3 regions of the Sinobacterium caligoides genome follow, and region 2 is predicted to be linked to each of the others. Evidence: predicted binding sites of a transcription regulator. Region 2 holds the regulator's gene; each other region holds the start of a gene.
The links. The regulator FNR, encoded in region 2, switches genes on or off when oxygen is low (the NO sensors DNR and NnrR bind a similar motif). The targets are predictions, from matches to a motif close to TTGATNNNNATCAA.
Positions count from the first base shown of each region.

Region 1: pflB (formate C-acetyltransferase) is a predicted target of FNR. The motif match lies at 6,983-6,996, and genes of this name have one in related genera.
Region 3: EDC56_RS13685 (HP1242/YdcH family protein) is a predicted target of FNR. The motif match lies at 5,135-5,148, and genes of this name have one in related genera.

Region 1 covers NZ_RKHR01000003.1:425,770-433,676, forward strand. Annotated here, with positions in the region: gene EDC56_RS02085 (NAD(P)(+) transhydrogenase (Re/Si-specific) subunit beta) at 1-1,030, shown strand, start outside; gene EDC56_RS02090 (cytochrome-c peroxidase) at 1,164-2,129, opposite strand; gene EDC56_RS02095 (threonine/serine exporter family protein) at 2,471-2,947, opposite strand; gene EDC56_RS02100 (threonine/serine exporter family protein) at 2,940-3,716, opposite strand; gene pflA (pyruvate formate-lyase-activating protein) at 3,750-4,487, opposite strand; gene pflB (formate C-acetyltransferase) at 4,589-6,859, opposite strand; gene EDC56_RS02115 (helix-turn-helix transcriptional regulator) at 7,268-7,907, shown strand, end outside.
Region 2 covers NZ_RKHR01000003.1:868,537-876,443, forward strand. Annotated here, with positions in the region: gene hemN (oxygen-independent coproporphyrinogen III oxidase) at 1-308, shown strand, start outside; gene fnr (fumarate/nitrate reduction transcriptional regulator Fnr) at 430-1,191, shown strand; gene EDC56_RS03970 (hypothetical protein) at 1,440-1,976, shown strand; gene EDC56_RS03975 (hypothetical protein) at 2,094-2,471, shown strand; gene EDC56_RS03980 (SDR family NAD(P)-dependent oxidoreductase) at 2,557-3,390, opposite strand; gene EDC56_RS03985 (TonB-dependent receptor) at 3,994-6,240, shown strand; gene EDC56_RS03990 (aspartate kinase) at 6,561-7,907, shown strand, end outside.
Region 3 covers NZ_RKHR01000005.1:304,183-312,089, reverse strand. Annotated here, with positions in the region: gene EDC56_RS13700 (hypothetical protein) at 1-387, shown strand, start outside; gene EDC56_RS13695 (hypothetical protein) at 598-966, shown strand; gene EDC56_RS13690 (S8 family peptidase) at 973-3,957, opposite strand; gene EDC56_RS13685 (HP1242/YdcH family protein) at 4,804-5,064, opposite strand; gene EDC56_RS13675 (amphi-Trp domain-containing protein) at 5,784-6,008, shown strand; gene fhuB (Fe(3+)-hydroxamate ABC transporter permease FhuB) at 6,091-7,907, opposite strand, start outside.

The sequences.
Region 1 (7,907 bases), 440 kb from region 2:
CACATTTACCAGCATCACCATTGTCTTATCCATCTTAATCGGCGGTATCACACTGACCGGCTCTATGGTTGCCTATGGCAAGCTGTCAGAAAAGCTAAGCAGTGGCGCCATCCAATTTCCACGCCAACAAATAGTCAACGCCGCCATCGTCGTCGCCATTCTATTCTCTGCTTTCATGCTATGCCTAACCCCTAGCCACGACAGCTTCTGGCTATGCGCGATACTGATACTTTCTCTCGTCTTCGGCGTGATGATTGTTATCCCTATCGGCGGCGCCGATATGCCCGTCGTCATCGCCCTGCTTAACTCTTACTCAGGCCTTGCTGCCTGCGCCGCCGGCTTTGTACTGAACAACAATCTGCTCATCGTCGCCGGTTCTCTAGTCGGCACCTCCGGCATCATCCTGACCAATATTATGTGTAAGGCGATGAACCGCTCACTCAGTAACGTTCTCTTCTCCGGCTTTGCTGCCGCGAAAGAGTCGACCATGGTAATAGAGGGCGAGGTTAAACCGATTGTTGCAGAGGATGCCTACCTCATCTTAGAAGCTGCTCAACGCGTCGTTATCGTCCCTGGCTACGGCATGGCTGTCGCCCAAGCGCAGCACGTCGTCAAAGAGCTGATGACCCACCTTGAAAGTAACGGCTGTGACGTTCAATTTGCCATCCACCCTGTTGCGGGTCGTATGCCTGGTCACATGAACGTGCTCCTTGCCGAAGCCAACGTCCCCTACGAACAGCTCGTCGAAATGGACGATATCAACCCACAGATGAGCAATATGGATGTCGCGATCGTCATCGGTGCCAACGACGTTGTCAACCCTGCTGCCAACGAAGACGAGGGCAGCCCCCTCTACGGCATGCCAGTCATCAATGTCACCGAAGCACGTACCGTGTTTGTCTTAAAGCGCTCCATGGGTGCAGGCTTCTCCGGCGTTGAGAACCCGCTCTTCTTCGCCGAGAACACCCGCATGCTCTTTGGTGATGCCAAAGAGTCACTCGGTACCGTGGTTAGCGAGTTCAGCGAGTAACTGCCGCAGAGAGCGATAGTAACCCCTATCAATCTCAGCAACCAAAAGGCCGCAACGATGCTATTCGTTGCGGCCTTTTTTATCAACACAACTGCACTATGCCCTCCTTAACTCACAAGGAATGCCAGCGACATCATAGCTTGTCACTCAGACTGCCGAGAAAAGCCGTGATATCAGCAACCTCACCATCACTAAGCACCACACCCAACTGCAGCTCACCCATCTGACGCACCGCTTCTGGTAACGTGGCGACACTACCGTCATGGAAATAAGGCGCAGTCTCTGCAATATTACGCAACATTGGTGTCTTAAAGAGCATATCATCCTCGGCTTTACCGGTTAAATCCTTACGACCACGATCACTCTGATTCTTATAAGCTTTTGCTAAACCCATCTTCTGGTAAGCTTTGCCGCCTAACAGCGGCCCGTTGTGACATGCTGTACAGCCTTTCTCCGTAAACACCTTCAACCCACGCAACTCTTGCTCACTCAGCGCACTATCATCTCCCTTAAGGAAGTCATCAAAACGGTCTCGGGTGATTAGCGTTCGCTCAAATGCTGCGATCGCCTGGGCAATATTGTCATAAGTGAGCGAACTCGGGCCGAAGGCTTTTTCAAACAACAAAGGATAATCGCTTGTTGCCTGCAGCTTTTTCTCTACGGCCTCCTCACTGGGCATAGCCATCTCTATCGGATTCAAAATAGGCCCTTTCGCCTGCGCCTTTAGATTCGCGGCACGACCATCCCAAAACTGACTCACTTGGAAGCCTGCATTCAACACTGTAGGCGAATTACGCCCCCCTCTTTCTCCTTTAACACCCAGTGACGTGGGCTGATGATCAGCCCCGCCAGCCCCCTTTTCCAGACTATGGCAACTATTGCATGACTGACTATTATCAAGCGATAAACGTGTATCCATATAAAGCTTTTCACCAAGAGCCACCTGCTCGGGACTATCATTTTCTGCACTAGGCATCGCTGCTGGTAACACACCAAACACGGCATTGGACTGCTGGCGCAACACATCATCAGCCAAGCTATTCGCACTAATCGTTGCTGCAGCCAGGACTAGGCACGCACTATAATTACGTAATTTCATAATAGATCCATCTAATCAAAAATTATTGTTATCGTTCGGAGGCGTTGTTTTACAGCAAACAAACACCGCTTACTAGCACATCTATGTGATATCTGAGACGAAAAAAATAAAACAGTCAAAAAACAAAACAGGTTCAAAGTTTCAAAAAAACAAAAAAATTAAAAGCGTGACTTAAAAACACTATTACGCTATTAAAAGAAGGCTTATATTCATCCGCTTATGATTTTTTTATGACAAGATGAGTAATATAACAAGGGGACGCAGCGAAATGAGAATGACTATCAACTAGGTTTACAGGGAGGCCTCCCTCCCACATAAAATAATATTAAGCCAACAGCGAACTAGACTATCGCACGCTTTCTATACAGCAGTAACCCCGGCATCGCGAGACCGATAGCCAATGCAAAGACAACGAAAATCGCTGTCAAACCATTATCAACAAGCGCACTGAACAGCGCCTCAGAGTACCCTTGACGGTTAATCTCTACCATCGTAACCATCGCCTTAAAGACATAGACGCCAGGCACCATCGGAATCATTGAAGCAACGGTGAAGACTTTTGGTGGCACGCCGAGATTACGAGCCCAATGCACACCAATAAAACCAACAACCAAAGCCCCCACAAAGCTCGCCCAATCAATAGGCCAGCCCAGTTGCATCATCACAAACCGCATACCATGGCCGATAGCACCACCAACAGCGCAATACTTCAGCGCTTTAGGAGGCACGTTGAAGACAAGCGCAAAACCAACAGCTGGAATCATCGCAAAGAACATATCGTTAACGAGGCCCAGCAAAAAAACCATCCAACTAGACATGCATCGAACCTCCCCACAAACCGACGGCGGCGATAATACCAATACTGGTTGCCAATGTAAGCATGGTAGCAAACACCCAGCGCGCAACTCCCATGTCGATATACCCCTTCACCATATCGGACACCGCATTAATCAACGGAACCCCTGGCACCAGCAGTAGCACCGACGAAGCCATTGCAATATGCGGATCATTACCAATAGCGTAGCGAACCCCTAACAAACTGACAGAGGTTGCAACAAGAGCTGTCACGAAGAAGTTAACCAATGGATTAAAATGCAACAAGCCTAATCTTTGACGAACCGCCATCGCAACACTTGAGGCAACAAAGGTGAGCGAAAACACAGCCCAATCACCACCTGCAAGACGCGCAAAACACGCGCACGACAACCCAATCATGACCGCCACAAGGTGGCGATTATATTTAAAGCTAGACAGATTCTCGATCGCCTGCTCAAAGCCATCAATATCGAGCTTTCCACTTTCCGCCTGCAAGCAAAGCTGCTGAAGCTCGGTAATAACCGTCATGTTAATACCGGCATCGGGGCAACGCCGAGTCGTCGTCATGCACTCATCGCCGATGATCACAGTCGCAACCATAGAGTTTGAATTAAGTGATAATTCAACTGCGTCAGCCCCCAGGGCACGACCAACACGCTGCGCAAGATCAACCACAAGCTTGCTCTCAGCCCCATGTTGCAGCAAGCGCTGCCCCGTTCTAATCGCCAACTTAGACAAACGCCTGAGCTGCTGCTCATCATAACCCATCATGTACAACCTAATTTCTACAACCTATTTCTACAATTAATACTGAACGACAAAACCTCGTTCGCGCGCCATATTTGCCAATATTTCCATCTCTGAAGCCAGTGGTGGCTCCGTAGCGATTAACTCATAGGGCTGATTGACTGCTTCCCACTTGTGCACACCAAGCTGGTGATAAGGCAGCAACTCTATCTTCTCGAGACAGTGCTTCTGCTGGTCAATAATATCCAGCAAACGCGAAAAGTGCTCTGGATCCGTTGTCCACTCAGGAACAACAACGTGACGCAGCCAGTGCGGCTGATTACGCTCCGCCAAAAGCCTTGCAAACTCAAGTACCGGGGCATTTGACACCTTGGTTAACGCCAGGTGACGCTCTGGGTCGACCTGCTTCATATCAAACAACACTAGGTCTGTCGCATCCAACACGCGCGTGAGCGCCTTCGGTTCGACAACCTTCATAAAGCCATTGGTATCGAGACAGGTGTGTATACCTTCACGCTGACAACTCTCAAAGAGCTCTGCGATAAAATCTGCCTGCAATAAAGGCTCACCACCAGAAACAGTGATACCGCCCTTCTTAAGAAAAGGCTTCACCGAACGCAGCTTCTTCATTATCTGCTCAACAGTATAATCTGTCCCCCCTTTCGCACTCCAAGTATCGGGGTTATGGCAATACAGGCAGCGCATCTCACAGTGCTGCGTGAACACAACAAAGCGCAGGCCGGGACCGTCAACTGTGCCAAAAGAGTCAATCGAGTGGAGATGTCCAATAGTCATATCTATTTTCCTTAAATTCTCACGCCGTAAACAGTAAAAAGGCCCAGCCTTTGTTAGCTTTCGCTAACAAGAACCAGGCCGTTACCCGCTAGGGCTTGCTACTAGATTTTCGACGTAAAGGTACGAGAGATCACTTCTAACTGCTGCTCACGAGTTAGCGAGTTAAAACGAACCGCATAGCCTGATACTCGAATAGTCAGCGATGGATACTCTTCTGGGTGATCCATAGCGTGTACTAACGTATCACGATCCAATACGTTAACGTTCAAGTGCTGACCACCTTCCTTCTCAGCAGTGTGATGGAAGTAACCGTCCATCAAGCTCACCAAGTTATCGGTACGCATTGCCTTATCTTTACCGAGAGACTCAGGGATAATGCTGAAGGTATAGCTAATGCCATCTTTCGCTGAGCTGAACGGTAGCTGAGAAACTGAAGTCAACGAAGAAACAGCACCTTCAACATCACGACCGTGCATTGGGTTTGCACCCGGTGCAAACGGTTCACCAGCACGACGACCATCAGGTGTGTTACCAGTCTTCTTACCATAAACCACGTTAGAGGTAATGGTTAGGATAGACTGAGTAGGCTCAGCATTATTATAAATATGATTGCTACGAATCTTATTCATAAAGCGTGTCACGAGGTCACAAGCGATGTCATCAACACGAGAATCGTTATTACCAAACTTAGGGTATTCGCCAGACACTTCGAAGTCGACAGCAATGCCATTCTCGTCGCGAATCGCCTTCACCTTGCCATACTTCATCGCAGACAATGCATCGGCTGCAATAGACAGACCAGCAATGCCGCAAGCCATAGTGCGATGGATATCACGATCATGCAGCGCCATTAGGACAGCTTCATAGGCATACTTATCGTGGCTGTAGTGGATGCAGTTTAGCGCGCTGACATAAGTCTTCGCCAACCAATCCATCATGCTATCCATGCTAGCCATGACTTCGTCATAGTCTAGGTATTCACTGGTGATAGGAGCAGATTTTGGTGCAACCTGCTTCTTCTTCATCTCATCAACACCACCGTTGATGCTGTACAACATAGTCTTAGCAAGGTTGGCACGAGCACCGAAGTACTGCATCTGCTTACCGACAACCATTGGCGACACACAACAAGCAATTGCATAGTCATCGCTGTTGAAGTCTTCACGCATTAGATCATCGTTCTCGTACTGGATAGAGCTTGAGTCGATAGAAACTTTCGCACAGAACTTCTTGAAGCCTTCAGGAAGACCCTCAGCCCATAGCACGGTCATGTTAGGCTCTGGCGATGGCCCCATGTTGTATAAGCTATGCAGGAAGCGGAATGAAGTCTTGGTAACCAGAGTACGTCCATCCAAGCCCATACCAGCAAGAGACTCAGTCGCCCAAATTGGGTCGCCAGAGAACAGATCATCGTACTCAGGGGTACGTAGGAAACGCACCATACGCAGCTTCATGATGAAGTGATCAACAAACTCTTGCGCCTGTTCTTCAGTGATAAGACCGGCCTTAAGGTCACGATCAATATAGATATCAAGGAAGGTAGAGGTACGACCAAGAGACATTGCAGCGCCGTTATTTGACTTAATAGCCGCCAAATAACCCATGTAAGTCCACTGAATAGCTTCTTGAGCAGTATTCGCTGGGCGAGAAATATCACAACCGTAAGTCAGAGACATTTCAGCAAGGTCAGCCAATGAACGGATTTGCTCATTAAGCTGCTCACGGATAGTCATCACGTCTTGCGTCATTTCTGCATTGTCGCTTTCAGCCAGCTCACGCTTCTTATCGGCAATCAGACGATCGGTACCGTACAGAGCGACACGACGGTAGTCACCAATGATACGACCACGACCATAGGCATCGGGCAGGCCAGTCAGCACACCAGAAGAGCGACAAGCGCGGATGTCAGGTGTATACATGTCGAACACACCTTGGTTGTGTGTCTTGCGGTACTTGCTGAACGTCTCGACAACAGCTGGATCGATAGTGCGACCATAAGCCGCCGCTGAAGTTTCGATCATGCGGACGCCGCCGTAAGGCATGATGGCACGCTTAAGTGGCGCTTCAGTCTGCAGACCGACGATTGTCTCTAGGTCTTTATCAATATAACCCGCAGCATGTGAGGTGATTGTCGCAGGGTTCGAAGTATCGAAATCAACCGGTGCATGAGTTTCATTCTCAATGCGAATACCGTTTTGAACGGCCTCCCAAAGCACGTTGGTTGCATGGGTAGCCGGAGCCAAGAACTGATCGTCACCTAAGTAAGGTGTATAGTTATGCTGAATAAAGTCACGTACATCAACCGCTGAACACCACTCCCCCGCATTGAAAGTCTTCCAAGCACTCTGCATAATTTCTATTGCTGCATTCATAATGTCACCTCTTAGGTTATTTTGAATCGTTCATTCCCGATCACCAATCGATACATCGCTTAGTGATCGAATCATTAAGTAGCTTTGATGAACTGATTGTCTGCCTCTCGAAGCCATCTCACCTTGACGCAAATCAACCACAACACCTTCTCTCAACAGTTTTAACTAAACAGGTGTTTAGCAAGTAAAATAGTGGGTTGGCTACCGCTAGGTAATACTACCTAAGCAGTACTACCTAATAAAAATAGACCATGAAATCAGCGACTTATATAGCACAAAGTCACTTCATGTCGCATTTGATATTTATATCAACAGATGTTTATTTATTGATTTAGATCACGTTAATTATACCGGACAAGCTTTAGAATGCCTCCTGAAATCAACACGCAATGTAACAGGAATCAACAGATGAAATATGACGACCTAAAGTTCAACCGAGCTGAGAAGTTCACCGCGGCCGAACATGCCATCTTAGAATCCTTCTTCCCTGTTGTTGACGCTATCGGAAATTTATTGGGCGATACTTGTGAAGTTGTACTGCACTCTCTCGAAGATACCGAGAAGTCAGTCGTAAAATTTGTTAACGGCCACATCAGTGGACGCCAAATAGGCGCACCTATTACCGACCTATCTCTACACATGCTGCACAAAATGCATGAGAACGGCGCCCACTTTTCGGACAGCTACTTTACTCGTGCCAAAAATGGCAAGTTGATGAAGTGCACCACTATTGCCATTCGTAACCTCAAGGGCGAGGTGATCGCTCTACTTTGTGTCAACTTAAACCTCGACTCCCCACTCAGCGATTTTATCGCCGCTTTAACACCGAGCAGTCTCAACAAAATTACTGGCGAGCAATCAATTACCTTTAATGAAGAAAAATCACTCGACGCTCAACTTGAGCGAATTTCAGACCAAGTGATAAAAAATCACAACATCGCCGCCAAGGAAAAGGTACGTCAAATCATCTATCAGCTGTACCGTGAAGATCTATTTGAACTCAAAGGTGCTGTTAATACTGTATCGAAATACCTCGATATCTCACGCC
Region 2 (7,907 bases):
TTGTTAAAGGTTACCCTCTTACTGTAAAAAATACCCTGCATAGAGAGATCATCATGTCTCTCGCCTGCCGACTAGCATTGAACATACAAGATATTGAACTACTCTTCAGTATTAAATTTGATGAAGAGTTCAATTACTTAATGCCTCGCTTAAGCGAGTTCGAAGAAGATGGTTTGATCGAACTCAGCGACGCATTAATTACGGTAACTGACACCGGTCGATTAATGTTACGACAGATCTGCATGGTATTTGACGAGTACCTCAGCAAAAACAACGCTGGGGGGACAAAATTCTCCAAAGCCATGTAGAACAATTTTAGCGCTGCTGATGGCTCTGCCATCAGCAGCGCAATATTTGTCACTATTCTACAAAGATACTTCAGTACTATTTAGCCGTTTAAGGCAACTTAGATATGAAGAAGGAGAAAAAATGCAACAGATTATGGCTGAAAACCTCTCGGAAAAAAACAATCCTGTTTCTTGCCGAAGCGCATTCCAGACTAAGTGCGGTAACTGTCGCCTTAATAGCATTTGCCTACCTATTGCTCTTCAAGAGCCCGATCTTGATTCTCTTGATCGCGTCATTCATCGCAACAAGCCTTTACGTAAAGGCGAGCACGTATTTCGTGAGAATGATAATTTCACCGCTATCTATGCCATCCGCTCTGGCTTCGTTAAAGCCTATCGTCTAACAGATGACGGAAAAGAGCAGGTTACAGGCTTCTATTTCCCAGGCGAAATTATCGGCCTCGACGGGATCAGCCAAAACAAGCACAGCGTTTCAGCTAAAGCACTCGAAACTGCAGCCATTTGTGAGATCCCATTCGAGGACGCAGAAGCACTGAGCTCTCGCTTCCCAAGCATGCAGCGCCACCTCTTCTCACTCATGAGCCAAGAGATCATTCAAGATCAACAGCTGATCACTCTGCTTAGCAAAAACACTGCTGAAGAGCGTATTAGCGCCCTGATCTTATCGATCTCTGACCGCAACGCTGCACGCAAACTCTCCCCGACTTCATTCCGCCTGCCTATGTCACGCACCGATATCGGCAACTATCTGGGTCTAACGGTTGAAACTGTCAGTCGTGTATTTAGCCGCTTCCAGAAGAACGGAACACTAGAGGTAAACAACAAAGAGATCACCATTCTCGACATCGATCAACTGCGCGGCATCGTCACCTCAGAAGCCTAACCGCAACAGGTCAACCAAAGGCGTCGTCTATACTTTATAGTCGGCGCTTTTTTATGCCTACTGACAACCGAATTTCTTACAACACGCATTATAATTACACTCAGCAATACACCAGCATTAATTGACTCCAAATTATTTTGTAATTATTTCATCACCCCAGCTAGCGCCTTGTATTTTCGCTGACTATGCTATTTTTAAGCGGTAGGTTTGACCGACCCACACTAGGGACGTTAATGGCATCGTTTATTATGAGTCTATCAGCCGAAGAATTAGAGCACTACGTTATTCGCCCGACCCTCAGCGCCTTGGATGTCGAGTCTGAAGGAGCGGTAAAGTTACTATTGGGGACCGCGGCACTCGAGTCCCACTTTAGTCTTAGCCATAGCCACCACTCCATGCCAGATGGCCTAGGCCTTTTCCAAATTACCCCGCAAGCTCACCGGGAGGTATGGGATAACTATCTTGCATTCAGACCTAATCTCGCCAGTAAGGTGCGCGGCCTAGCCAGTCAGCACCACTTCCTAACATCCCCTGATATCGAACTTCGTACAAACCTTTCCTATAGTACCGCTATCGCTTGGATGATCTATCAGTACCACAATGAAACGAACAACCTGCCAATTGATGAAGACGTCAGTAGCATGGGTGAATTATGGGCCCAGCTATTCGAGCACGGTCCGTTACAAGATAAAACAACCTTTATCAACTGTTATCGCAGACTTGTCGGTGAAACTAGACGACCGATAAAACAGCCGATAAAGGCTTCTAGCGAACGGCGAAAATAGCACAGACACCTTTCTCTTTACATCCGGCAGACTGAAACACTATAGGGCGCATCATTAAACCAGCTGTAACGAGCCATCGCTTAACATATTAATCAACGCTATTGCAGGGAGTGCAGCATGGGGTCAATTATCACGATAAAAACACTATCGGCACTCAATCCAACGCGCTTATTGCTATTATTATTTCTACTCAACACGCCTACGCAATGCTTTGCCTCTATCGGTTCCCACAGCCTCCACTTTCGCCTCACACAACAAATCGAGCTCATACTAAACAACACCCTTGAATACGAAAAAAAAGAATACTACATCGTCAAACTAGACAAACACTCCAAAACATTGAACATCCCGGACTGCCGTGGTCAATGGCGTTTCACATTACCGGTAAAAATTGAAGGCAATATCACCATAAGACTGAACTGTGACGCCTTTAACTCTTGGGAAATGTACATACCGATCAGTATCCAGCACCGTATAGCTCCTATCGTTGCCTAGCAAAAGTGCTACTTAACAACCCGCACCATCAACTCTTCTCACCCAAGGAACAGTAGCATTCGACGCGAACAACACCTTACTTTAATCAGTGCTCATCATCTTGATGTCGATATATTCTATTCAACAATGTGTGGAAGGTTTCCGGGAATAACCGCCTGAGGTGATACCCTAAACGAGCCCTCCCTTCTGCAATGACTATATCCTTGCGCCCTTTTTTTAACTGCCCAATCATTTGTACAACAAACTTTTCAACAGCAATACCACCTTCTGTATCTCGGTCCTTGCGGTTGTAACATCGAGCGTCACCTGCTAACGCATTTTCAGCAATCGCCGTTCTTACCCAACCAGGACTAACGACGTGAATATTTATACCTGCCCCAGCCAGCTCAGGGCGAAGGCAGTCCATATAGCCAATAATCGCGTGTTTAGAGGCACAATAACCAGAGCGCATCGGTGCGCCAATTTTTCCCGATACACTGGCCAACGTAACCACCTCTCCCCTTGGGCGCCTTTCGAGCAATGCTGGGGGCTGCTGTAACCACTTATTTACCACCCACTTAGTGAGGCTCACTGTACCAAAGTAATTCACCTCCATGAGCCGGCGGTCGACCTCCTCGATACAATCCATCGCCTTTGAACGCTGACTTATACCTCCGCTATTAATTAATATATCAACCCCATCAATCTCCTCCCACAACACCTCAAAATCTCCACTTGATGGCGTCAAGCCTTCAAGATCAAAAGCAAATACAACTTGTTCACAGGGTGTCTGACAGCGCTGACGAACAACCTTCAGCTTCTCCTCATCACGTCCCGACAAGATCAACCGTTTGGCAAAACCACTCAGCTGTACGGCTAGCTCCGCCCCAATGCCGCTAGAGGCACCAGTTATCCAAATTGTTTTATTCGTAAAATCCATGTAACACCACCCATGTATAAAGACACTAGGACTAAGCAATCGACAAAGGATTTGCTATAACACTAGGACTCAGCCGACACATATTGTTTTTGCCGATAAAGGCTTTACAATTGTCGATAATAATAAACTTTTGATGTCATCATACGTGTACCTACTACAAAAAAACAAATGGCTAACATTCGTACTACTGAGCACCCTGCTCGGTGCCCAGCTATTTGCGGTACATCACCAGCACAATGCCGAAAGCCATCATAACCACCACGATTACACCCTCTGCCTGAGTGTTCATGGCGTACTAACAGCCGCCGTAAACAGCCTACCTGTTACTCAGCTTGCCTCACACTACCTCCACCCCCCTGTAACAAGCTTTATTAGCGCTAACGTTTCACGTTGCAGCAGCTCGTTTCATATCCGCGCCCCGCCCCAATAAGATCTTTTACCTTAAATAAAGCAAAAGACGTAAATAACTGCAGAAACTAGCTCGCCATAAGGCTGGCCAAGGCCTCCTTGCGCTTAAGAAATGTTTCTCGCTGTGCAATTATTAATACGCTACAAACTGCCGTCCCTTAACTGACAGCAGCACGTAGAGATAGGTATTCGTTAATGAATAATAAGATTTATACCGCTATAGCCGCCGCTACTCCCCTACTCTTACAAAGCCCTACCGGCTTTGCTGAGGTCGACGAGAGTAAGTCGTCACAAATAGAAGAGGTCATTGTTTCTGGCTCCATTCTGCGCAATAAGGCGCAAACGGCTCTTCCTGTTACGCTACTCAACGGCGAAGAACTTCATCGCAAAGCCACCAACACGCTAGGTGAGACGCTCGCCGCCACCCCCGGCATCGCCAATTCAAGCTTCGGCCCCGGCGTTGGGCAACCTATCATTCGCGGGCAGCAAGGCTCGCGAGTTCGCGTCTTGCAAAACAGCACTGGCAATGTCGACGCGGCGAGCTCCGGCCCTGATCACGCCGTCACTATCGAACCCGTACTCGCTGAGTCAATTGAAGTGCTACGCGGCCCCTCGACATTACTTTATGGCGGTGGCGCCATTGGTGGCGTCATCAATGTCATCGACAACCGTATTCCAAGCAAGGCTATCGACGGTTTTACCGGCACCCTTGAGCAACGCTATGACTCTGCCTCAGACGGTGCCACCAGCATTGTTAAGCTCGAAGGTGGCAACAAGAACTGGGCCTGGCATTTAGACGGTGTTTACCGCGATTGGGATGATCTCGATGTCCCTGTGGACCCGATCAAGGGTGATCATGATGATCACGGCAGCCATCACGAGCAAATTAACAACAGTAACGGTCGCAGCAAAAACGTAACCGCAGGCTTTTCACGTCTGTTTGATAAAGGCTATTTGGGCCTATCAATTAGCCAACTAGAAAGTAATTACGGCATCCCTGAAGGTGGTCACTTTCACGGTGGGCATGGCGACGAAGATGAGCACCACGACGGGCATGACGATGAACACGACCATCACGACGACCATGACGATGAACACGGCCATCATGACGACCATGACGATGAACACGGCCATCATGACGACCATGACGATGAACACGGCCATCATGACGACCATGACGATGAACATGAACACGGCCATCACGACGACCATGACGACCATGACGACCATGACGACCATGACGACGACATTACTATCGACATAAAACAAACTCGTTATGATATCGCCGCTGAATACCGTTTAGAGCAAGCTTGGGCAAATAAGCTTAAGTGGCATCTTACTCACACGGACTACGAGCACTTTGAGCTTGAAGGAAAGAGCAAAGCGGCGCACTACACGAGCAACAGCTGGGAGAATCGCTTAGAAGCCTCCCATAGCCTCGGCGACGGCTGGCAAGGTGCTATCGGCATGCAGAACCTTAAACGCAGCTTCGAGGCCAAGTCACACAGTGAGCATTTAGTCCCCGAAACAGCTAACCAATCCCATGGACTCTTCGTCATCGAAAGCTTAGAAGTGGGAGACTGGATCCATGAGCTCGGCGCTCGCGTCGACTTCGACAGTTTCGACAGCGATAGCGGCTTGGCGAAGGACCGAGACTTCACCAGTTACAGCGCATCCGCCTCCAGCGTTTGGCAGTTTAACCAACACTGGAGCACAGCTATTGCCCTCTCCCATTCAGAGCGAGCACCGAGCATTGACGAGCTCTACTCGAACGTTGAGGGGCACAACATCGTCCACGGTGCCACAGGTAATATTCAAATCGGCAACGATGAATTGAATACCGAAACGTCAAATAACATCGACCTATCATTACGCTGGAAATTAGCGCGTATAAGCGGTGATATTACGCTCTTCTACAACGATTTCAGTGACTATATCTACCTGCAGAAAGAGGCCGGCCACGACGATCATGATCACGAAGACATTTATCATTACGAACAACAAGATGCGACATTCACCGGCATAGAAGTTAGCAGCAACGTTATCTTGGCGGATAGCGATATAGTCGGTCTTTGGGATCTTGATATGTTTGCCGACGTGGTCAAGGGCGAAACAGCGGACGGCAACGACGTGCCTCGGCTCCCGCCCTTCCGTATTGGTGGCATTCTCAACTTCCACCACCAACAATGGGGTAGCTACCTTCGCCTGACTCACGCCAGCAAACAAGGCAAGCCTGGTCTTTATGAAGAGGAAACAGATGCCTATACTCGCGTCGATGCTGGCATCAACTATACGATCAACAGTGCCAAGCTAGAGACCCTATTATTCCTTCGGGCCAAGAATCTCAGTAATGAGGAGATTCGCAATGCAACCTCCTTCTTACGTGATGTTGCACCCGAGACTGGTCGTTCGCTAGAAGCAGGCGTTCGCCTCAGCTTCTAAACATATCCCCTTCCCAACCACCGCGACTCAACGTCGCGGTCCTGCTTTCGGGCGAGCCCAGAAACAAGCCTTTAGTGGAAATGCCTCGCCCTCCTCCCACTGACAAGCAAAAACACAAGAACTCTGATACCATCAGCGATCATAACAGCCTCATCAACCGTTGATGCAGGTAGAAAACAGTGCATGGTTAACCTGCAACAAGATACACATTCATCTTAAATCAGTAGCGATAAAGAGACGAATACCAGTGGGTCTTTGTTGTAAAAGTCTGAAAAACCATAGCGCAGCAGTGAAAACGTCTCTTAAAAGCGATCTAAAGCATGAATCAACATACAGTAGAAAAAATCGGCGGCACCTCCATGAGTCACTACGAGGCCATACGCGACAATATTATTCTGCAGCCCGTTGATGGCAATCTGTACCAGCGGGTTTTTGTCGTCTCAGCCTATGGCGGTATTACTGACGCGTTACTCGAACACAAAAAGTCCGGTCAGCCAGGGGTCTTTGGCCTTTTTCGCACCAGCCAAAGTAACGAAAGCTGGGAGACAGCTCTTGAGCAGCTTCGCGGCAAAATGCAACAGATCAACCTCGACTTATTTGGCGAGACTCAATTGCTCGCAGAAGCTAACCAGTTCCTCGGTGAACGCCTAGACGACGCTGAACGCTGCCTGCTCGACTTACAAAACCTCTGTGCACACGGTCACTTCGATCTCGAAGCGCACCTATTAACGGTCCGCGAGATGCTAGCAAGTATCGGCGAGGCACACAGCGCCTATAACACCGCCAAACTGCTACAGCGTGACGATGTTAACGCCGTCTTCGTCGACCTCAGTGGCTGGAACACGCCTCAGCATCTCCCTTTAGACGAGCGCATACTGCTTGCTTTTAAGGATATAGACCTACAAACCCAGCTACCTATTGTCACCGGTTACACCCATAGTGCCGAGGGGTTAATGGCAAGTTTCGATCGCGGCTACAGTGAGATGACCTTCAGTCGCATCGCTGTACTCACCGAAGCGAAGGAGGCCGTTATTCACAAAGAATACCACCTCAGTAGTGCCGATCCTCGCCTCGTCTCTGAGAGCAAGGCCGTCCCTATCGGCCGCACTAATTACGATGTCGCCGACCAACTGGCCAACCTCGGCATGGAGGCTATTCACCCCAAAGCCGCCAAGGGCATGCGTCAGCAATCTATTCCTCTACGCGTTAAAAACACCTTCGACCCACTGCACACTGGCACCCTGATCACCGACGATTATGTGAGCACAAAGCCCTGCGTAGAGATTATCGCCGGCTGTAAAGGTGTCTATGCGCTAGAGCTATTTGATCAAGAGATGATGGGGTCCCTCGATCAATATGATCGCGATATTCTCGCCACAATCAAGCAGTACAAGGGCGATATCGTCACCAAAGATATCAACGCCAACACCATCACGCACTACCTCTCAACCAACCTAAAAACGGTCAAACGCATTCAGGCAGCCCTCGAAAAGCTTTACCCCGACGCCGAGTATAATGTACGAAAAGTGGCTGTTGTCTCTGCAATTGGCAGCAATATGAAGGTTCCCGGCATACTGGCACAGGCTGTTCGTGCTATTGCCTCAACCAACATCTCGGTGCTTGCCATGCATCAATCCATGCGTCAGGTTGATATGCAGTTTATTCTC
Region 3 (7,907 bases), on a different contig from region 2:
TGTATAGAAACAGAGAGTGCAGATTGTGCTTATGCAGGTTACGCACCGGACTTTATCAAGCGTCATAATGGTGAGCTTGTAACTGTGAATATGAGTGGCCCTGAATATTGGCGGGGCGCCTTCGCTGTCGCCGATTTTGATCTTGACGTCAACCATGTTAGGCGAGCTGGCTTAAAGGCGGTTAGTCTTCGTTACGTTGAAACTGTTAGTTTAGTGACTGGGCAGCGTTTTCAGCAGCATGAGCATGCTTTGGTGACGGTCGATAAGGATTGTAAAATCATCGAGTGGGATCAGTATGGTGATAATAAAGAGCAGCTGGCAGTCGATCAGGCAGTACTGACGTACCTTAACGCTGTCGGTGCTGTTCAGTCGGACTTGGTTCAATAAAGCTTTTGTTTAAGGTTGCGGCACATTCTGTGTCGCTCTAAGTCGTGATTCTCCATTAATCTTTAGCGTGCGAAGAGGCTTGATAGTGCGCGCTTGTCATCGGTGAACGAGATTTATCGGTGGCGCGGTGCTGGCCTAGCCTTTATTCTTTTAAATTGACGTATACTTCTGTAAGGCTTTTGTCATTGGAGTGAATAATGGAGTGGGCTGATGAGTTATTTTCGAGGCGGTATAGGTTTATTATTTGTGTTTCTGGCGATGAGTAGTGCTTCGGCTTCAGATAATCTTTCTGATACAGGGGCGGTACGCCAGGACTTGGCTATGCGCTTACAGGTTTCTGCGGAGCAGGTAGCGGTGCTTTCGGTCACAGAAAAAACTTGGCCCGATAGTAGTCTTGGCTGTCCTCGACCAGGGATGTTTTATACGCAAGCACTGATTAACGGTTCGCAGATCATTCTGCGCGTAGGGGGTCGGCATTATTATTATCATGCCCAGACAGGCAAGCCCTATTTTTATTGCCAACGGCCGGCAAAAAAAAGCGGGGCAGCAATGCTGGCCCCGCCGATTGATAACACTTAGGTTGTACTAGCGATTATCGGCTTCCACACGAGTTAGGCCAAAGCTACCGTCATCATTTTCATGAGAGATGAGGCCGTAGTGCCATTCGCCGGCAGTGGCGTTATCCCAGCTGAAGTTGATTGTTTCGGTGTTGCCCGTGGTGGCAGAGGTAGGTGCTGAATCAATCGTCAGGCTACCTCCTGATGTGTTGGCAATAACCCAGCTGTACAGCGTATATGGAGTGGGGTCGATTGGTGCGGCCCAGCCATGAACCCACAACGTCCAGTCACCATCTACCGGTGAAACAACTTCGACTAACTCATCGGTGCCGCCATTGCCGCTAGAGGCGACGACTTCGCCAGCAGGGTTAACAAGATAGAGGTCAAGGTCAGCATCTGCATCAGTTGCCTCTGGAGGGAGGGCGATACGTAACAGAGCGGCGTCGCTGACGGCAATGGTATGGGCAGTCGAGAAACCATCTACAGGGTTAAATGCCTGATCTGGATCCTGTGAAACTTCACCGCTCGTCAACTCTGCAGGGGTTAGCCCTTGAGTCGTTGCAGTGTAATTGCCGGTATAACCGAAGCTAACATCAAACTCGCTGGTACCACTCTCTCCGCTAACGTCTAAGCTTTCTTCTGCAGAAAATAGCGCGCCTTTAACGGCTATCGGGCTGTAGACTAAACCTCGCTTTTTCGGTGAATACTTTTTATGCGGGCTCCAAGTGAGTGAGCCGTGTTCCCAGACATCCGGTGTAGCGCTGACATTGGTGACGGTGATGCTATAAGTTGCAGACTCTCCTGCCTTTAGCTTTAGCTTTTTAGGCTTGACCTTAACCTTGAAACCTTCAGGCGCGTCGACATGGACCCAATACTTTTTTTTCTTTTTGGCGTTTGGATTTGTGTCGGCTGGGCGGGTTACTGTGCGGTGTATGGTCTGGCTGCCTGCTAGCTGAGCGATGCCGATAGAGGGGAGGTTCAGCTCACTCGGGTCGAGAGCAATACCATCGGCCTCAATAAGGGCGCAATCAGAATCACTGACAAGGCCGGTGTTAGCACCGCAAAGGAAACCAAGGTAATCAGCATAACCAATGTCATAAACAAGACCTGGGTTAAACATAGAGGTGCGTAGACCGTTGATTCGTGCAGGAACGGCATGACCGGCGCCCATGTCAAAGGCGTCAGCCTGGGTGATGCCGTCTTCCTTCTTCACATCTTGATGTGCGCTTGTCATCATCGCGGACTTGGCCATGGCGGCCGTCCACTCAGGGTGAGCTTGTTTGATGAGGGCATACATACCGGCGACATGTGGGCTCGACATTGAGGTGCCGGAAATCATTTGGAATTGCTCACCGCGGTTAACCGGGGTGTCTGCTGCCAAAATGTTGACGCCAGGCGCGGTAATGTCGGGTTTGATGATGTCAGCTGAAAGGCGGTTAGGACCACGTGATGAGAAGCCGGCCATTGACGGTGCTTCTACGTAAGCGTGCTGACCGGCACCAATGCTGGCGACGGGGCTGTCATCTGAGGCGATGTACTGTTTGATAACGAGACCATCGGTATTGTTGATATGTACTGAAGGCACGTAGTGGGTGTCGGTAACTTCGCTCTGACCGTCATTGGCATTATAGAGGATCATGCCGGCACCTTCGGCCATGCTAACGGCGAGGCTCTTATCTAGGCGTGCGATATCGCCACGCTTACATAAGACAATTTTATTGGCAACGACTGCGGCATCAAGTTCGCCTGGTAGGCAGAGTTCACTGCCTGCATCAGCGGCATCGACGAGTGGCAATTCATCAGTGCCAGCAGTAATCGAGGCACCAATAAATTCCCAGCCATCGGAGGATGAAGCTGAACCTTCGTAAGTGCGATCTTGCGTGCTGGCACCAACCGAGGTAACCCATGGAGTAGAGGCAGGAGAGCCTGTAGTCGCAGGGGCTGGGCCGCTATTACCATTGGAGGTCGCGATAAAGACGCCCGCATCAGCAGCGAACAGGAAGGCGATGTCGTCGGGCCCAATGGCGTAGCTAGTAGAGCCAATGGAGTAGTTAATGACATCGACACCATCCGCGACTGCTTGATCGATCGCGGCAGCGAGGTCAGAGCCAAAGCCGCCCTGTGTGCCAAGTGCTTTATAGGCAATGATGCGCGCCCGAGGAGCGACGCCGCTGACTAAGCCAAGGTCGTTGCCCAAGAGTGTTGCAAATACATCGGCGTTACCGGCTGCGGTTGAGGCGGTGTGAGAGCCGTGCCCGTTTTCATCGCGGGCCGAATCAAACTCACCAGCGTCGGCACCGAGTACCTCACGGTAGGTTGGAAGAACCTGACGAGCGCCAAGCAGCTTGTTGTTACAAGCAAAGGGGGCGTCGTCCTCGCGATGGACAGTATTACCAAAATCACAGCTGGAATAGGCGCTTTCATCCAGTGTAATACCTAAGTCAGCATAGCTGCCATCATCGGCAAACGATGGGTGCTCAGGCCAAATACCGGTATCAATGATGCCGACAATGACATCTTCACCGTTGATATCTTTAGCCCAAGGACCACGACGACTGTTTAACCCAAGAAAGCTAGGGCTGTTGTCCGTCATGGTTTGGTGGAGTGTGTCCGGGAGAACCATCGCTACTTTTTTATTCAGTGCGATACTTTTGGCCTGCTCGTAGCTCATACGAGCACTAAAGCCGTTGATGGCGTTGCTGTAATCGTGAACTTTTTTGTCTTTCAGACCGTATGTCGCGAGCACCTCGTCATGGTCTTTTCGCAGTTTGTTCTTATAGCTCTGTGCTGCATTGCTTTTTGTGCTAAAACGTTGGTTTGCCGTTGGTTTAGTGGCTTTGTAGCCTGATATGTTGCCATCATAGCTGATTGCAGGTTTTAGCTTCATGATGACGATATAGGAGCCGTGGGGTGATTTCGTGACTTTAGCGACGTCGCTCTGTACTGCTAACGCAGATGTCGCAAGTAACAGCCCGCAAAACGTTGTAAGTGTTTTAGTTATTTTATGAGTCATATTGGTGCTCTTCTCCTTAAGATTACACAAGTGTGGCGCTGGCCTTCATGACCGGTGCATGACTTGCATCGATGGTTGGGTTCATTTTTTAATATTGGGGAAACCTACGGCGAAGCTGGCTGTATTTTGTTACGTATTCACTCAGCCGCATTGTTTGCTTGCCGTTATATCAGCTTAAACATTGATAGCATTAACCATGCCGCTAGCTTGCTTAAATAATTGCTTCCCTAAATTTTTCATAACCTTTCCTGGCGTTATATCTTGCTAAAATGGTTTTTATTTTTCTGTTTTTGCCTTCGTGGCAGTGCCGGACTCAGTCCAGAGTCTTGACACTTAATCGCCATAGTAAACTTGGTTGCTCGGTAGCTTGAGCCACTAAATATTACCGTATGTATATAATATACATTTTTTATAATGCGACAGTAATCAATTAACGATAAAAAGTATTAATTTTTTTTTACCCTTTGCCTTTTTCATTGCAGGTATGCTTCGAAGGTCACGTTTTACGGGCGCTTCAGGGTTTTGAGCAGCTCGTTGATTGACTGGTGCTGTAATGTTTTAGCTTGACCGTGTATATTCTCAACCTTTTTTGTGAGCTTTTGTGTAATTAAAACTTTGTGGCTTTATTTAGTTGTGTGTAATTGTGCGCGTATTTTATGCCACGCAGATATTAAAGAATTGAGTAAGTAACTACACTAGCTTTGCATAGCATGGAAAGGGGATCCATTGAAAGAGGAGAGGTCTAGTTGATAACTTCCTGTCATCTGTTGAAGTGAAATAGGCTTATGCTGTCATGCGCTGAAAATAGAGTATTTCAGCGCATACAGCTACACCTGCACTTACAGCTTATGCGAGTTCAGCTTGCTGCTCGTATTGCTGGATGATTTGATAAAGTTGATCTTTGAGTGAGAGGCGGATTTTCTTTCGTTGTTCCGTGTATTGGTCGCTCGGTGTTTCTACACCCTGTTCGATACGGTGTACTTCGTGGTCGGCATCGTGGTACTCATCGAACAATTTACAGAAGCGGTTGTCATTCATTTTTAAGAAGCGAATGCTTTCTTTGTGTTGAGGAAGCTCGTGCAATAAATCGTGTTTTTCAACGCTCATATTTTTTACCTCAGTCATTACGAATAAGTGTTAGACCATTCCAGAATATACCTGTGTGGTGATCTTGATGTTGACGTGCGTCAAGAGGGGCGGGCGAGCTACAAAAATCATTGTTGTAACTACAGCTTCGTTACGACTTGCTTTGATGCTAGAGAATATATCTTTCACAGTTATTTCGATGGCTAGAGCAGGCGTGATTATAATTGTTGAATAACCGTATTGTTCAGAACCTGTCACGAGAGTGGCCTTTGAATAGGAACCCAGCATATTATTTATACATGGTAACCATCTAGAGCTTTCGCCTTTGGGCATGGTTATTGCTATTTATTTGAATGTACTTTGGTGCATCGGGAGTTATTCAAGGGGTTAACCCTGAGGAGTTGATAGACGATAAGGCGACAGGAACGGCTAATCCCAAGCATAACACCGGAGTATTAAACGAGAGGGTAGCGATTAATGCCCGTCTCAGGCAGTTTTTAGATAGGACATCTTTAATGCGGTAGCGCCCCTCAGCACCGATACAAAAGTGTCCTTGTCTATATGCTCTCTATAACGACTGAAAGTTATAGAGGGCTTTTTTATTCACCAGGTTTTCTTTTCTGTAGAGAAGCAGTAAATTAGAGCAAAGCATGGTGCATTGTGCGCAATTTAGGCGCACGATTGTCGTTTTGCTGCTTATCTTATCTTCCCCCTTTATTAACTGCAGATTAGGTCGAAATATGAGTGTAAAAAAAGAGAGAGATATCGAAAAGACGTACCCAACAGCGGAGTTTGTCGCCAAGTTACGACGTTTGGCCGATGCGTTGGAAAATGGTGACCAATTTGAAATACAGATTGCCGGTGAGCGAATCTATGTGCCGGTACGCGCAGAGTACAGTATTGAGCATGAGCGTGAAGGCACAGAGGAGGAGGTTGAATTTCAAATAAAGTGGTCAAACAAGTAACAGCGAGACCTTGCGGTGAAAAGTCTATCGCTTCAGCTTAATTATGAACAGCTGCCCGCTTAGCGAGCAGCTCGTCTAGGTATTAGCGTTGTTTTCGCCCTTGGATCATCAGCAGAATAAAGTAGCTGCCGCCGACGATAGCTACTAATGTGCCCGCAGCAATCTGAGAGGGATAAACCAGTGTCTGCCCCAACCAATCGGCCAGTACCAGTAATAATGCCCCCATCAGTGCGGCGGTGAGTAGCTGTGGTTTTGCGCGGTTAGCCCCTAACATTACGGCCATGTGAGGGGCTAGCAAGCCGACAAAGGCAACGGGCCCCATCGTTGCAGTGACTGCGGCGCAGATCAAGCCGACGCAGGTCAGCAAGATCACGAAGCTTCTGTTGACTGCTAACCCCCTCGCTTTAGCAAATTGCCTACCACCAGAGATCAGCGTTAACCAACGTGATGTCGCTAGCGCGAAGGCGACGAGTAGAGTGACGATCAGCGCCAGGCTGATGGCTGCCTCAGGTTTCACTCGGTAGGTCGATCCCGCTAACCAGCTAAGTATGCTGTAGGACATCTCGTTGCCTTTGATCAGGGCGAAGTGAACTAGGGCTTCGATCAACGCACTTAATGCGATGCCGCAGAGCACCAGTGTTGCAGGGGCGAATTGACAGCGCCTGCCAAGTAAGATGAGTATCACGAGGATAGTCATGCTACCGAGAAAGGCGATGCCGGTCGTCGCCTGAAAGATATTCATGCCAAAGAATAGGCTACCGGAGACCAATGCAAAGGTTGCACCCGCTGAGATGCCAAGAATATCGGGACTCGCGAGCGGGTTGTAGATGAGGCGCTGTAGTAGCACGCCAGCCACGGCGAGGCCCGAGCCAGCCGCTATTGCGGTAATTAGTCTTGGCCAGCGGATACTCCAACTGTAAGCCTCTGGCAAGCTTATTGCCCAAACTAATTGCTCGCCTTCGAGTGAGCGGGTAACGAATATGCTAGTCAGTACGCTAATAATAAAAGCGATGATGAGTAGGCCCGCTAGACGTCGGTTAAAACGGAAGCGACTCTTTGGCAGTTGTAGTGATATTGCGCCGTCTGCTTGCCGCTGACGCTGTGTGAACCAGATGAGGGCGGGGGCCCCGACGAGGGCCGTTACCGTGCCACTGGGAATCATATCCATGGTTTGCAGGCTCATTAACATTGCCAGCGCATCGGTGATGACGAGTAATAACGCGCCTAATAGCATGCTGAAATACAGCTCGTCGCGGGCGCTGGTTGCGCCCATGCGACGAGCCATATTAGGGGCGAGTAAACCGACAAAACTGATTACGCCCACTGTGGTGATTGACGATGCAATGAGCCATAGCCCCAATGCAAAGAGTGCTACCAGCGCTGGTACGATGTTTAGCCCACGTGCTCTGGCACCACTGTGGCCAAGTTTTAGCAGTGTCAATATTCGCGGTGCCAGTAATAGAATGAGCACGGCCAATGCGAGTCGAGGTGCTAGCCAAGCGACGCCTCCCCAGCCATTCTGCGCAAGATCGCCAGCGCCCCAGATGAACAGGTTGCTGGCATACTCTTGGTTGAGCAAGATGATCGCGGTAGCGATGGCGCCAAACAGGATGTTAACAGCCATGCCAGCCATTACGATGGCGAGGCCTGATAGGTTTCTCATACCGGTGATTAGCAGCACTAGCCCAAGTGTTAGGCAGGCCCCGGACATCGCGGCAATAGAGGCAAAATCACCGACCCAGTGTGGGAACCACACATTGAGTATGACTAAGGCGAGCCAGGCTCCTGTCGAGGTGCCGAGTGTTAATGGTGAGACGAGGTGGTTCTGTGTTATTTGTTGCATCAAGCTGCCAACAAGGCCGAGTGTGGCACCGACCATGACGGCAATCATAAGTCTTG